Regions from separate parts of the Dehalobacter sp. TeCB1 genome, predicted to be linked through region 1. Evidence: a T-box and tRNA genes for the amino acid it is inferred to sense, from the RefSeq annotation. Region 1 holds a T-box; the other holds one or more tRNA genes.
The links. The T-box of region 1 lies ahead of ileS (isoleucine--tRNA ligase). A T-box ahead of a tRNA ligase gene usually reads a tRNA of that ligase, here a tRNA-Ile.

Region 2: it has a tRNA-Ile gene. The T-box ahead of ileS (isoleucine--tRNA ligase) is inferred to sense a tRNA for this amino acid. The anticodon was not compared.

What each region holds. Positions count from the first base shown of each region.
Region 1 is NZ_MCHF01000036.1:13,443-21,214, reverse strand. Features, by position in the region: gene A7D23_RS09840 (ABC transporter ATP-binding protein) at 1-269, shown strand, start outside; gene A7D23_RS09835 (ABC transporter ATP-binding protein) at 262-981, shown strand; gene A7D23_RS16080 (hypothetical protein) at 1,175-1,357, shown strand; gene ileS (isoleucine--tRNA ligase) at 1,449-4,550, opposite strand; T-box leader at 4,648-4,916, opposite strand; gene spoIIP (stage II sporulation protein P) at 5,273-6,118, shown strand; gene murJ (murein biosynthesis integral membrane protein MurJ) at 6,174-7,733, shown strand.
Region 2 is NZ_MCHF01000034.1:17,302-25,073, reverse strand. Features, by position in the region: gene dnaG (DNA primase) at 1-1,710, shown strand, start outside; gene rpoD (RNA polymerase sigma factor RpoD) at 1,772-2,857, shown strand; tRNA gene A7D23_RS09410 (tRNA-Asn) at 3,019-3,093, shown strand; tRNA gene A7D23_RS09405 (tRNA-Ile) at 3,102-3,176, shown strand; gene A7D23_RS09400 (class I SAM-dependent methyltransferase) at 3,243-4,106, shown strand; gene A7D23_RS09395 (Nif3-like dinuclear metal center hexameric protein) at 4,091-5,242, shown strand; RNA gene rnpB (RNase P RNA component class A) at 5,630-5,994, shown strand; gene A7D23_RS09385 (hypothetical protein) at 6,765-7,151, shown strand; gene A7D23_RS09380 (hypothetical protein) at 7,151-7,519, shown strand.

The sequences.
Region 1 (7,772 bases):
CTCAGCCCAAACTGATCCTGCTTGATGAACCGGCTGCAGGATTAAATGCTGCTGAATCTGAAATCCTGACAGAATATTTGAAAAAACTTCGCAGTCAGGGTATGACCATGATAATGATTGAACATGATATGGAAACGGTCATGGAAGCTGCTGATGAGATTGTTGTCCTAAATTTCGGGGAGGTGATCACCCAGGGAACCCCGGCAGAAATTCAGGCTCACCCGGAAGTGATCAAAGCCTATCTCGGAGAGGATGAGCAAATTGCTTAGTGTAAATGGTCTCGATGTTTATCATGGCTATGTGCATGCGCTCAAAAATGTATCCCTGAATGTCAGGCAGGGAGAATTGCTGGCGGTTCTTGGAGCCAATGGTGCAGGCAAAAGTACCCTGCTAGGGACTCTCGCGGGGTTATACAAGCCTGCTGCAGGAGAAATCATTTTTCAGAACAAAAAAATAGCCGGCCAGTCACCGGAAAAAATCGTCAGAGCCGGTATTGCTCTTATACCGGAGAAAAGAGAGATATTCAGCGGGCTAAGCGTGATGGATAACCTGATGATGGGGGCTTTTCACCGTTATCGTCAGGACAAGGCGGATATCCCAAACGATGTGGAGGAAGTCTTGGAATTATTCCCTCTGCTGCAGGGAAGAGAAAAGGATTTGGCCGGTTCTTTAAGCGGTGGTCTACAGCAGATGCTGGCAATAGGCAGGGCCCTTATGGCCAGGCCCTCACTGCTGCTGCTCGACGAACCTTCCATCGGGCTGGCCCCGCTTGTCGTACGCGAGATCATGGCGATCCTGGTCGGGATGAAAGAGTCCGGCGTCACAGTCGTACTGGTCGAACAAAATACAAAAGCCGCCTTGAGAGTGGCGGACAGTGTACTCGTCATGGAGCGGGGTAAAATTGTTCACCACGGAAGCTCCAAAGAAGCAATCTCGGATTCTCTGCTTCAGGAAGCTTATCTGGGCCGGACCCGGATGTGACCAGCCAATAATGCGGGATCTCGATCTTCTTTGACGATTCGTTTTTGTCGCCCCGAAACGTAAAATATGTCAGACTGGACTACGTTGATCTCGTATAAGATTCTGAAAAATATTCGTCTGGTTTTTCCTACACTGAAGAAGCGGTGTTTTAAGTGCGTAAATGACATCTGCCAGTATATAGCGGTACTTATAAATGATAGCAGAAAAATTAGATCTCAAATTCTTTACAGGATTGCTTAATGGACGAGATATTAACGGCATGGTGCTGTCCGCGCCAAGTGGAGCTGGATGCGGAACGCGGCTGTTTGTGCCATGGATGGCACAACAGCTGAAAAGCGGATGGCACCACGCCGTTAGCCTCAGCTTAAAAAAATAATGCTAATGATGGTCTGTGTTAACTATTATCAGCATTATTTCAGTTCAAGGTTACTTATTTTAAAAAATTCAGCTTAACGGAGCCAAAGCATTTAGATCCGTTCTACCCTGACGCCGGTATCGTGGTCATTCAGGTTCACCTTAGTCAGGTCTGCGGTACTCGGTGTTTTTTCGATGCTTTCAGCGAGCGTTTCTACTTTGATGTATTCTTGATAGCTTTGAATCGCACTCGTGACTTGGTCATCCCCATCGAAATAGATCCGGATGCGGTCCATCATTTCAAAATCATTGCTCTTGCGCATCTGCTGGACTTTGGAAACGAGCTCTCTGGCCAGACCTTCATCGATAAGCTCTCTGGTCAGCGTGGTATCAAGAATAACGAACAGGTTGTTTTCCATTGTGACCGTGAACCCTTCTTTGGCGGAAATCGACACGATGACATAGTCCTTGACGATATCTAGCTGTTCTCCATCCACATCCACTGAGAGCGATTCTCCAGCCTCCAGGGCAGCCACAGCCGTTGAAGCCTCCAGGCTTTCCAGTGCTTTGCCAAGGAGTTTGATTTTCGAGCCGAAGACGGGTCCAGCAGTTTTGAAGTTTGGCTTCAGAATGAAATTCATAAAATCGCTTAAGTTATTCGCAAAAATAACTTCCTTTACATTGAGCTCTTCCTGAATCAGTGGAATTAAATCGGCGATCAGGACTTCATATTTCCCGTCAACTAGGATTTGCTGGATCGGCTGACGGACTTTGATCCTGACCTGTTCCCGGGCAGATCTGCCGAGGGTGACTAAATTCCTGACCAAATCCATTCTGTTTTCGACGTTCTGATCGATCATAGTCGAGACATATTCCGGATAATCTGCCAGGTGGACCGAAGTCTCACCGGTCAGGTTACGGTAGATTTCTTCCGCCAGATAAGGTGCGAACGGTGCTGAGATTTTGGCGATGCCGACCAGGATTTCATACGTGGTGTTATAGACGGCCTTCTTGTCGTCCGATAGGCCGGAATCCCAGAATCTGCGGCGGGATCGCCGGATATACCAGTTGGAGAGGTCCTCGCTGACAAATTCTTGTATTTTTCGGACCGCTTTAGTCAGATCATAGACAGCGAGATTGGTTTCAACGTCATTGAGCAGGGCGTGATATTTGGAGAGGATCCACCTGTCGAGCTCCGGCCGCTTTTTGTATTCGATAAAGAAATCTCTCGGGTCGACCTCATCGGTATTCGCATAGAGCGCAAAAAAGGTATAGACGTTGCGGAGTGTCCCGAAGAACTTGCTCTGGACTTCCTTAAGGCCTTCGATGTCAAAGCGTTTAGGTGTCCAGGCCGGAGACACATAAAGCAAATACCATCTGAGCGTGTCGGCACCGTACTGGTCAAACAGTTCAAACGGGTCTACCGTGTTGCCTTTGGATTTGGACATTTTCTGTCCCTGCTTGTCTAAAACCAGATCGTTGACCAGAACCCGCTTATACGGGGAACGGCCCATCACAAAGGTCGAGATCGCGAGCAGGGAGTAGAACCAGCCGCGGGTCTGATCGATCCCTTCACAGATAAAATCAGCCGGGAACAGTTCATGGAAGTTCTCTTTGTTTTCAAACGGATAATGATGCTGAGCATAGGGCATCGCGCCGCTGTCAAACCAGCAGTCAATGACTTCACTGACCCGGGTCATCGGTTTGCCGCACTTTTCACAGCGGATATGAACATCATCGACGTAAGGTCGGTGCAGTTCGATGGTTTCATCAATCTTTTCGATTGCTTTTTCCACAAGTTCTTTGCGGGAGCCGACCGAAGCAGTATGGCCGCATCCGCAGCGCCAGATATTCAGCGGAGTCCCCCAGTAGCGGTTACGGGACAATGCCCAGTCATTGACATTTTCAAGCCAGTTGCCAAAACGTTTTTCACCGACAAAGTCGGGATACCATTCAACTGTTTTGTTATTGGCGACAAGCTGATCTTTTAGTTTGGTCATCGCAATGTACCAGCTTGGTTTGGCGTAGTACAGCAGAGGGGTCTGACAGCGCCAGCAGTGCGGGTAATTATGCTCCAATTTTTCCTTTTTAAACAGTTTGCCCTCGGCATGCAGCCACTTGATGATATCCAGGTCGGCATCCATCACAAAGCTATCCTTCCAAGGCGTTGCGATAAATTTGCCCGATTCGTCCACCGGTTGAAAAACCGGCAGGTTGTAGCGCTTTCCGGTGTTATAATCGTCTTCACCAAAAGCGGGTGCGGTATGGACGATCCCGGTACCGTCCTCTGTCGTGACATAATCGGCAGTCGTCACAAAAAAAGCCTTTTTGTCGGCGGTTAAGAACGGCATCAGCTGCTCATACTCCATATATTCAAGCTCAGTGCCTTTTAATTCCTGCAGGACTTCATAATCGTCGCCGAGTACTTTCGGTGCAAGCGTCTTCGATAGATAATAAATCTCATCATTGCTGCGGACTTTGACGTAGGTTTCGGTCGGGCTTACCGTCAGTGCAGCATTGGAGGGCAAGGTCCATGGTGTGGTCGTCCAGGCCAGAAAATACTCGTCATATTCTTGGCGTTTGAATTTGACAATGACTGTATTCGTTTTAATTTCTTTATAGCCCAGCGCGACTTCGTGGGAAGCAAGTCCGGTTCCACATCTGGAGCAGTACGGAAGAATCTTGTGACCTTCGTACATATATCCTTCTCTGAAAAATTTGTCCAGAATCCACCAGACACTTTCAATATAATTGTTATCCAGGGTAATATACGGATGATCCAGATCAATCGAATAACCCATCCGGATCGTCATTTCGCGCCACTGTTTTTCATACGTAAACACAGAGTCGCGGCATTTTTCATTGAACTGGGCGATCCCATACGCTTCTATACCTTGTTTGTCGGAAAGATTCAACTGTTTTTCAACTTCGATTTCCACCGGCAGTCCGTGCGTATCCCATCCCGCCTTCCGTTTGACCTGAAAACCTTTCATGTTCTGATACCGGCAGACGGAATCCTTCAGTGTTCTCGCCATGACATGGTGAATACCCGGCTTGCCGTTGGCTGTAGGCGGACCCTCATAAAACACGAACGGTTCCGCGCCTTCGCGGTTTTCGATTGTCTTCTGCAGAATATCAATCGAATCCCAGTAATCTGATATTTGTTTTTCCCGTCCAGCAACGGGGTTTTCAGCTAAAGATTTAAATTTTTTCATAGAGATTCTCCTTTATCAATTCATTAATGACTAATTAGTTCCTCGTCAACCCTCAAGTTATCATATGAAAAAAGTAAAAATCCCTAAGTATGAATAACTTAGGGACGACTAAACCGCGGTACCACCCTGATTATATGTCTGAGGTACATGAAATTACGTCAAACACATCACTCTTACCCGTTAACGCAGGGCAGGCGAAACTTCTTACTGGAACCCTGTTAATTGATCACTTGACAGTGACAAGGTACATATTTCTGAAGTTCAGCTCCCGGGTGATTTTCACTTGAAAGTCGGACGCAATCTCTCAGCATTTGATTGCTTTCTGTGGACTTCCTTTTAAGCTACTGTCCCATTCCTTGCTGTTTGATACTTGAATTGTCTTCAAATTATATCTATTATATGACATCCCATGCAAAAATGCCAAGTACATCTTAAAAATTCTGCACTGTATAAATTCAGCGTTAATGCAGGTGTAAAATATTAAGGATATTTCAATGTTCTAAGACAGGTTTGTCCTTCATATTCCTAATTATGGAAAGGAGGAGATTATCCTGTTTTTTTGGAATACCCGTCTGAAAGCTGTTGGGGTCATACTACTCTTGGCGCTGCTTGCATTTTCTGTTTACTTTTGCATTTCCAACGATAGTTTTCAGTATACCATAAAAATATTGTCTGAAAAAAGTTTTCCGTTTGAGCTTATACTTCTGGAAGGCGCCCCGGGGATGTCTTATCCACAACGAACCTATATCAGTGATACACGGAATGCTGCTGCAGGGATCGGAATGTATTTGCTGACCGGAGTCAACATATCCGACGCTCGGACGTATTTTTTAAGTTTCTATGCACCTCCTTCCGAAGGGCCGACCTGGCTGGGCTGGGCCTATTATCCCAATGATCCTGAAATGGAGGGACCACTGCTCGAACCCCTCGATAATCCGTTTTATCATGATCCTGAACCGATTAAAAGTGCGCAGGATGTCCTGGTAAGCATCTATCACACCCACAGTGCAGAGTCCTATTCGGGGGATGGCGGTGCAGACCGGTCAGCTGGAGGTGAAAACGGAGATATTGTGGAGATTGGACAGCTATTGACTGAAAAATTGAACCAGGCAGGAATCAATACGGCACATTCCGAGGAGGTTAATGATGCTGTCTATATCCAGGCCTACAATCATTCCTATCTCGCAGCAAAAAAAATGCTCGAGAAAAACCCAACAACCCGTTTGCTGATCGATCTTCACCGGGACGGACTTCCTTCCCAGGTGGGCAAAGATACTGCAAAGATTAACGGACAGGAGTGTGCCAGAGTCATGATTGTGATCGGTCAGAAAAATCAAAACTGGGAAAAGAATGATGCAATTGCGCGTGAAATTATTAAGATTGCGGAAAAAAAATACCCGGGACTGTTTTTCCCGAAAATCCGCTATGCCTCAGAAGCACGCTATAACCAGTATCTCACGGACGGAGCAATCCTGCTGGAAATTGGCAGTCAGCTAAACACGTTGGAGGAAGCACAGGCTGCAGCCGGACCGATAGCCGAAGTATTGAAGGAATATCTCGGTAAATGATATAATTTGCAGTGAGTGCATTTCTTTGTATATAGAAAGGTCCTTCAGCATCATTATGACAAACAATCAAAAAATGATGAAAGCGGCAGGCTTCATGATGGCTGCCAACCTTGTTTCCAGGCTTCTCGGTTTTGTCAGGGAATCCCTGATGGCAGGCCTGTTTGGGAAAACGGCGGCTACAGATGCGTATAATACGGCTTTTATTCTTCCGGACCTGCTCTACTGGCTGTTGGTCGGAGGGGTGTTGAGTGCTGCCTTTATCCCTGTCCTATCCGAATATATTGCCAAAGAAAAGGAAAAAGAAGGATGGAAAGTCGTCAGCTCGGTAACCAATGCGACATTTCTTCTGCTCTGTATCCTGGTTATCGCAGGCATGCTGCTGACTCCGAAGTTTATTGAGATGCAGGTACCCGGATTCAGTCCGGCGAATAAGGAACTTACCATCTATCTTACCCGCATCTTACTGCTGCAGCCGGTCATTCTGGCTTTGAGCGGGATTACGATGGGTATCCTGAACTCGTACAAAATATTTTGGCCGTCCGCGCTGGGGACGGTCCTTTACAATGCCAGCGTCATCCTATTTGGGGCGCTTTTTGCTAATTCCGGTGAGGCCCGGAGTATCTCCGGTTTTGCGTTTGGGGTCGTGATCGGCGCTACGGTAAATTTTCTTGTCCAGGTCCCTTCCCTGCGCAGGGTTGGCTTCCGCTACTATCCAATGATCGATTTGAAACATCCCGGGGTCCGGAAGATCATGGTCTTGGCTGTCCCGATGATTATCATGTACACCTTGAATCAATTCCAGGTCATTGTGAATTCCAACCTCGGTTCTGCGCTTGATCCGGGAAGCTTGACTGCGATCTGGTACTCTTACCGTCTTTTCCAGGTCCCGGTCGGCATCTTCGCGCTGGCCATCGGTGTCGCTGTTTTTCCGACCTTAACAGAGCAGGCTGCTCTGAAAAAGGCCAAAGACTTTCTGGAGACGATCTCGAGTGCAATTCGTCTGATTATCTTTATTACGGTTCCGATATCCATTGGGATGGTCGTCCTGCGCTTCCCTTTGATTCGGGTTCTGTTCCAGCATGGTGAATTCAGTGCAGGGGATACGGATATCATGGCTGTGCCGCTGCTGTATTTTTCGCTGGGGATCACTGCTCAGGCTATTATTCAGATTCTGCCGCGTGCTTTTTATGCGATGCAGAACACCTGGATTCCGGTTATTCTTGGTCTTATCGCCATGGCTGCCAGCATAATCTGGATGTACATTTTAGTCGGGCCTTTGGCTTGCGGCGGCTTGGCCCTGGCTGTAACCCTCGGAGCCATTATGCAGATGCTCCTGCTGTTTATCGTACTGCGCCGCAAACTCGGCAAAATTGACGGGCGCAGAATCGCAGCCGTGTTTAGTAAAACACTGGCAGCCGCTTTGGCCATGGCAGCTGTCGTCATGATTTGGGCGAATCTGCTGACCCTTTGGGTCGGAATTGGCAAAATGGGATCGACGATTGTTTTAATCAGCGGAGCACTCGTAGGCATGCTCGTGTTTTTTATAGTTGCCCGTCTGCTGAAGATGGAAGAGTACCAAATGGCCATCGAGATGCTGATCAAACGACGCAAATAAGGAGGGCTGGGGGGCAAAAGGACTCCCCCTGTCCCCCCG
Region 2 (7,772 bases), on a different contig from region 1:
CATTCTGAAAAGACACCGAGTTTCAATGTAAATCCCGATCGTCAGATGTTCTACTGTTTTGGCTGCCACACCGGCGGAAATGTTTTTTCTTTCCTGATGAAGAAAGAAGGCTTAGCCTTCATCGAAGCTTTGAAGAAGGTAGCCGGGAAGTATGGGATGGCGCTGCCGGAAAGAGAGCTTTCTTCGGAGGAAAGGAAGAACGAAGCCCAGCGCAGCCGCTGGCGGGAGATTCATGAGTGGGCTGCCTGCTACTACCACGACGTGCTTCTGCATCGTCCCGAAGGACAGGATGGACTGGCTTACTTTGAACACAGAGGGATTGGCCCCGAAGTCATCCGGGATTTCCGTCTTGGGTTTGCGCCGGACAGGTGGGATGGCTTGATCAGGGAGCTTGCAGACAAAGGAGTCGCACCGGAAGAACTGGCTGAATTCGGGCTCGCTGTCCGTAGGGAAACCAGTGAGCAGGAAATCAGTTATTACGACAGGTTCCGCAACAGGGTGATTTATACTATCCTCGATGTCAAAGGGGCTCCGATTGCTTTTGGCGGAAGGGTGCTCGATGATTCTACACCTAAATATCTGAATTCACCGGAAACAAAATTTTTTCATAAAGGACGCAATCTTTACGGCATTCATCTGGCTTCCCGGGGAATCAGGGAGGCAGGGTATTCTTTACTCCTTGAAGGGTATATGGATACAATCGCAGCGCAGAGAGCAGGCTTCACAAATGCTGTCGCCTCACTCGGAACCGCCCTGACTAAGGATCAGTCCAGGCTGCTTAAAAAATATTCAGGCAAGATCGTAATCGGCTATGACTCGGATAAGGCAGGGATTCAGGCAGCCCTGCGCGCCGGTGAGATCCTTCTTGATGAAGGCCTGAACATTCAGGTGCTGCTGCTCGAGGATGCCAAGGATCCTGATGAATTCCTGAAAAAGCACACCGTCGCTGAATTCCGCAAGAAACTCGAAAATACCATTACTTTCATCGAGTTTAAATATAAAATGCTGATCCGGGACACCCCCCTGCGGACCATACCGGATAAAGCAGAGCTGATCAGAAAGCTTGCTCCCGATATCCTTAAAGTTTCAAGCGTAGTTGAGAAAGAAGGATATGAAAGATATCTAAGTCTGGAGCTCGGTCTCACGCTCGAAGCAGTTCAGCACGAGATCGACAGCTTGACGAAGAAAACCAGAGGAAACAGGGGTAATTCCGAAATTTTTTCGCAACAACAGGATATTTCTGTAAAAAAAAGAAATACTATAGAAGGGACGGACATTGACAGTTCTAACGAATCTTATGTCCATTTAGGAGTTTTCCGGGCCGAACAGACCATTCTCAGAATCATCCTGGAGAATCCCAATTATAAAAATCAAGTAGCCGACAACCTGGATAAGGAATTTTGGAGGCTGCAGGAACATAGATATATCTTCGAGAATTTCCCGGAAAACAGTTTGAATCTTATCAATGATGACAGCTGGTATGAGAAGGTTCAAAGGCGTCTTGCCGAAATATATGAATTGTCCATCGATTTCGATAAAGCCGATATGCTCCTTAAGGACTGCATTGCTTTGATTAAGGAGACAAAGAAGAAAGAGACGATCGAAGATTTGCAGGCCAAAATGATTTTGCTGGAAAAAACTGGAGATATGACTGGGGCGCTTGTCCTGCTCCAGGAGATAGGAGAGCGGTTGAAACGTGGCGAGAAATAATAAGAAACAATTTGTTGCGAATTATCCGCTGGAAGGGGAGAATTCCGTGACCGTAGATGAAATGAAAAAGGAAAATGTCTCGACTTTAATTGAGCTGGGCAAAACCAAGGGTAATCTTACCTATGATGAGATTGCCAATGCTTTGCAGAAGGTCGACCTTTCTGAGGACCAGATTGAGGAGATCTATGACCAGCTGAGCGGGCTCGGTATTGATGTTGTTGACGACAGCGTCGAAGTGGTTATCGACAAAGAAACAAAAGATCTTGCCGACGAGATCGCTAATGAAACAGACATTGACCTTTCCATTCCTGAAGGTGTGGGGATCGACGATCCCGTCAGGATGTACCTGAAGGAGATCGGCCGGGTTCCTTTGCTGACAGCGGAAGATGAGATTGAACTGGCTCTCAAGATGGAGGCCGGGGATGAAATGGCCAAGCGCCGTCTGGCGGAAGCAAACCTGCGTCTGGTGGTCAGTATTGCCAAGCGCTATGTGGGCCGCGGCATGCTTTTCCTGGACCTGATCCAAGAGGGCAATCTTGGTCTGATTAAAGCTGTGGAAAAATTTGATTACCGCAAAGGCTTTAAATTCAGTACGTATGCAACCTGGTGGATCAGACAGGCCATCACGCGCGCGATCGCCGACCAGGCCAGAACGATCCGCATACCGGTTCATATGGTCGAAACGATTAATAAACTGATCCGGGTCAACAGACAGCTCCTGCAGGAACTGGGCCGCGATCCAACCCCGGATGAAACAGCCAAGGTCATGGAGATACCGGAAGAACGTGTGCGGGAGATCTTAAAGATCGCTCAGGAACCTGTTTCTTTGGAAACACCGATCGGGGAAGAGGAAGATTCCCACCTCGGAGATTTTATTCCCGACGAGGATGCTCCGGCTCCCTCTGAAGCCGCGTCATTCATCCTGCTCAAGGAACAGCTTGAAGAGGTCCTTGAGACGCTCACCCCAAGAGAAGAGAAAGTCCTCAGACTGCGTTTCGGACTCGATGACGGACGCACCAGGACTTTGGAGGAAGTCGGCCAGGAATTCGGCGTAACCAGAGAAAGAATCAGGCAGATCGAGGCCAAGGCGCTGCGCAAGCTCCGCCATCCAAGCCGCAGCAAAAAATTGAAGGATTATTTAGACTAAAAATCAGGATTTTCTTAAAAAATTCTTGTTATGCTAAAGACAATAAATAAGACTAAAAAGGATTAAGAAAAGTTGAGATGAATCCAGATAACGCAAGATAAAATTGATAAAACATGCTTGACCATCGCGCAATAATTCCGTATAATAAACGTCGCAGGCTTTCCTCGATAGCTCAACGGTAGAGCAATCGGCTGTTAACCGATAGGTTGCTGGTTCGAATCCAGCTCGGGGAGCCATATTTTTTGGGCCTATAGCTCAGCGGTAGAGCGGCCGGCTCATAACCGGTTGGTCCCTGGTTCGATCCCAGGTGGGCCCACCACCAAAAATAATGAATTTGAAATCAAAAACAAAACTCTGGTGCAAGCCGGAGTTTATTGTTATAGGGATGATAACATTGAGGAATACAATGGTTTCAGAACAGCAAGATAATAAACTGGAAAATAAAACGGCCATAAAGCTTGGCTCCCGCCTGGAGACAATTGCGTCACTGGTGCCCGCCGGCGCCAGAATCGGGGATATCGGTACGGACCACGCCTATCTGCCTGTCTATCTGGTACAGGCCGGAGTGATTTGCCAGGCTGTCGGGGTAGATGTCCACAGAGGGCCTTATGAATCTGCTGTCGAAAATGTTAAAGCCTATGGATTACAGGACAACATCCAGATCCGGCACGGAGACGGACTGATTCCGCTGGAGTCGGGAGAAGTCGATACATTGGTCATTGCCGGTATGGGCGGCGTGACGATCCTCGAAATACTCGCCACGAAGCCGGACGTACTGCAGAGTGTTCAGACATTGATCCTTCAGCCGCAGGGCGCAGAAAACAGGGTCAGATTCGAACTGCTTTCTGAGGGTTGGAGGCTGAGCGAAGAATGTCTGACAGAAGAAGACGGCAGGCTGTATACCGTCATTTGCCTGTCCCGCTCAGAAGGTCTGGATAGAGAGGAAGTCGAACAGCGGATGAAGCAGGTCATTCAGGATATTGCCGCGGACTGTACCGGAGTGCCTGCGTTGGAAGCAGCAAAGGATCTGGAACAGACGCTGCGTAATTTCATCTGGCAGCTCGGACCGCTGATCATCGAACGCAAAGAACCCCGGTTAAACGACATCATTGCCGACACCACGAGCAATCTCAGAAGAGTCGTTCTGGAAATGATGCGCACAAACAGGGCTGCAGTTTCCCAGAGAGCAGAACAGATGAGGCAGGAAATCGCCATGATGGAGGTAATAAAAAGATGGCTGTATCAGTAGGCCAGGTTGAACAACTCATCGAAAAGATAGCGCCGCGTTCCTGGGCAGAAGACTGGGACAATCCCGGACTCCTGGTCGGCAGCAGCGCCCAGCGCGTCAATAAGATTTTACTGACGCTGGACGGAACCATGGAAGCCGTCGAAGAAGCTGTTTCGGAAAAAGCTGAACTGATTGTTTCCCACCACCCGCTGCTGTTTAAACCGCTGAAGAATCTCCGTATGGACAACCAGGCGGCCTTGGCCCCCCTATCGCTTTTCCGCAATGGGATCTCATATTATGCTGCCCACACGAATCTGGATCAGTCGTATTTGTCATCGAGCCTGACGTTTGCGGAAATGCTCGGACTGCAGAAAAAAGAGTTCCTGGAAACCACCTCTGCTGAGAAACTGATTAAGATCGTCACTTTTGTTCCGGAAGAACACGTCGAGACCATCCGGAAGGCTCTGACCGCCGAAGGCGTCGGCAGTGGAATTACCGATGGCGAGCACAGTGATGCCTACAGCGAATGTTTCTTCCAGACAAACGGTGAAGGCATGTTCCGGGCGCTGGACGGAGCCGAGCCAACTATAGGAAAAGTTGGAGAGCTGACCAGAGTACCCGAGATCCGGCTCGAGAGCATTGTCGAAGAGCGCAGCCTTGGCAGGGCGATTAAGGCTTTGCATAAGGCACATCCGTATGAAGAACCCGCTTACGACCTGATACCACTCCGAAATACCGGGAAACCCAGAGGATACGGGGTGATCGGAACATTACTGAAACCTGTCAGACTAGCCGATTTGTGGGAAGGATTTCTGAAGCAGCTTACGGAGAAGTATGGCCATGACTGTTCTTCAGTGCGATTGGCAGGAGATCCTGACAGAAAGATCAAAAAAATTGCCATTTTAAATGGCAGCGGAAGCAGTTTTGTGGCGAAGGCTGCCTTTAAGGGTGCTGATTTATATATCACAGGAGAGATCGGCTACCATAACGTGCTGGATTGTCTCGAATCAGGTATGGCCGTCGGTGAGCTCGGGCATTTTCTTAGCGAAATCCCAATGATCCATGCACTTTACGATTATATTAGAGCCGATCGAACAATGGATGACGTAGAAGTGGTTATCAGCGCGGCGAGCAAAATACCGTGGTTGAAGCGTTGATAAAGTTATCAACATGACTGAATTGTCTGAAAGATAAATCTATAGTTGGTTCCAATAGCGTCCTGGTTATTTTTGGGCGGATGATCATAAGAACTCAAAAGTTATGCACAATTTGTTCACAACTTGTGCATAACTAAGAATTAAAATAATTACAAAATTATAGGGAAAATTTGATTATAGTGTTATAAATTGTAGCTTGAATTTTGTTTTTGGAATGATATACTGTGATTACGCCGTAATTTGTCGAAGCAACTAATGTCGAAACAAATCATTGAATTCCTGATATACGCTATATGAAATAGGCAACAAATTGATTACGGCGATTTACTTTAGATACGCTTAAGAATTATTTGACCAAACACAAATAATCTAGTAAGATTGGATAGCGAAGTCAACCGGATGGTCGCGGGGACAAGTGCCGAAAGGTCGTCTCTGAGGAAAGTCCGAGCTCCACAGGGCAGGGTGCCGGGTAACGCCCGGCGGGGGGAGAATCCCTTTGAGGAAAGTGCAACAGAGATATACCGCCGCTGCCAAGCGGTAAGGGTGGAAAGGTGAGGTAAGAGCTCACCGGCAGTCAGGTAACTGGCTGGCCCTGCAAACCCCACCTGGAGCAAGACCAAATAGAGGAACGATGGAGCTGCCCGCTCTGTTCCCGGGTAAGGTCGCTTGAGACTGTCGGTAACGGCAGTCCTAGATAGATGATCATCACCTCGCAAGAGGTACAGAACTCGGCTTACAGGTTGACTTCCGCTATATTTCCGGGTAACATCTTTCAATTAAACGAATTTTGGGCTGGTTGCCCTGTCTTATAACTTGGTCTGGGACCAAGTTTTTTTATTTGTCAAAAAGGCTATAAGGATATAGAAATTTTCAGCTGCAATTTAGTATTTTTCCTTGTTCCTTTCTGTGGACCTTCGGAATACGCCGAAAAAGATGTGGCAACCATCGCCTTGGACAATATGCCCGCCGCTTATCACAAAGGAAGAAAGATTGCCATACATCGGATATCGTACCAAAAGAAAGATCCGATCATCAACGCCCACCAATACCGATTGATATTATTTACCAATAGACATAAATTTACATCGGTGTTGACAGGTGATATCTTTTTTTTAACTCATGTCTCCATTATAACTTAGTTTTTTAAAATTTGTGTTTGACTCATTGGGGTCATTATACACAGCCCCGTCCACTGGAACTTGCAACGGTGTTTCCGTTTAAATACATATTAGTATTAATTTGACAGTTATATAGCAAATATTATATAGTATTTACGATATCATAAAAATAACGTCATAAAAATAAAGGAAAAGGAGTATAAGCATTTATGAAAAGTGAATAAAATTATATAATATAAAAAGACTCGCATCAGTAAATATGAAATTAGTTAGTTTAGTTTTAAAAAACAGAAAGGGGAGTATGGTATCGCGTTTTTCAATATATGGATATCATACAAAGTATTTCTATGATACAAAAAAGGAAAATATTTACGTCGGTTGCGGTTGGTCTTGGAGTATTGTCTTTGGCTGTACTATTATTTGTAAATGTTAATAGAGCTTATTCAGACAGCGTTAATTCTCAAGAAGAATCTGCATTTGAAAATTTAGCAGTAGAAACTTTAAAAATAGACACAAATAAGGCTAAGCCTGTATATATGAGAGAAATATATGACGATAATGTTTCTGAATTGAATTCTGATTTAAGAAATAAATGTCAAGATGCTCTTAAATCTTTAACGAAAGATGGGACTCACAAAATAGGTGACTTCATGCCAGTATTTTTCATCGAAGGAAATGATAAAGTATCAATAGCAATTAAACATGATGACGGAACCTTAACTCTTGATGAATTTGATATATCAAAACATGACCCAATTAAATTAAATCATATAGCCAGAGAGGTGAAATAATGAATGGAAAAAAATTAAAAATTACCGTATTAATATTGGCATTTTGCCTTTTATGTTCCAATGCTGCATTTGCTTGGAATATGGCCTGTGATTCTGAACTCAGTAGCGGTATAATAAATATTGGAGGTTATTCTGTCACTAGTACTGACATAGTATGCGATGAAGTTGAAGCATATAGTGAACTTTATCGTAACTATACTCTTGTAGATTATGATTTTGTATTGAATTACGACGTTACTTGGGCACAAACCGAGGTTTCTGTCGGTAACCCGCTTGGAATACAGCATTTTGCGATTTATGGAGATCATCGATCCAAGGATGGTCAAGTGGAATATAATGATAGTAGTTATAGTATGAGAGACATTTAACTCTTAAAGGTAGAACAGACCGGGGATGATTGTGAATTAAAGAATTAATTATAAATATAATAATTTACAATTGGGCATACAAATAATTTTTTTACTCCCGCGCAGGATAGGGCAACGCTGGGGAGCGACCTCAGCGGCGCGTGAGGTTTTGCAGGGCGGTGTATTCATTCATGAAGCACCGCTTTTTTACGGCCCTGGAAAACCAAGCGATAAACCCAGGGGGTTCGGGGGCAGCAATGTCGTCAACTTAAGA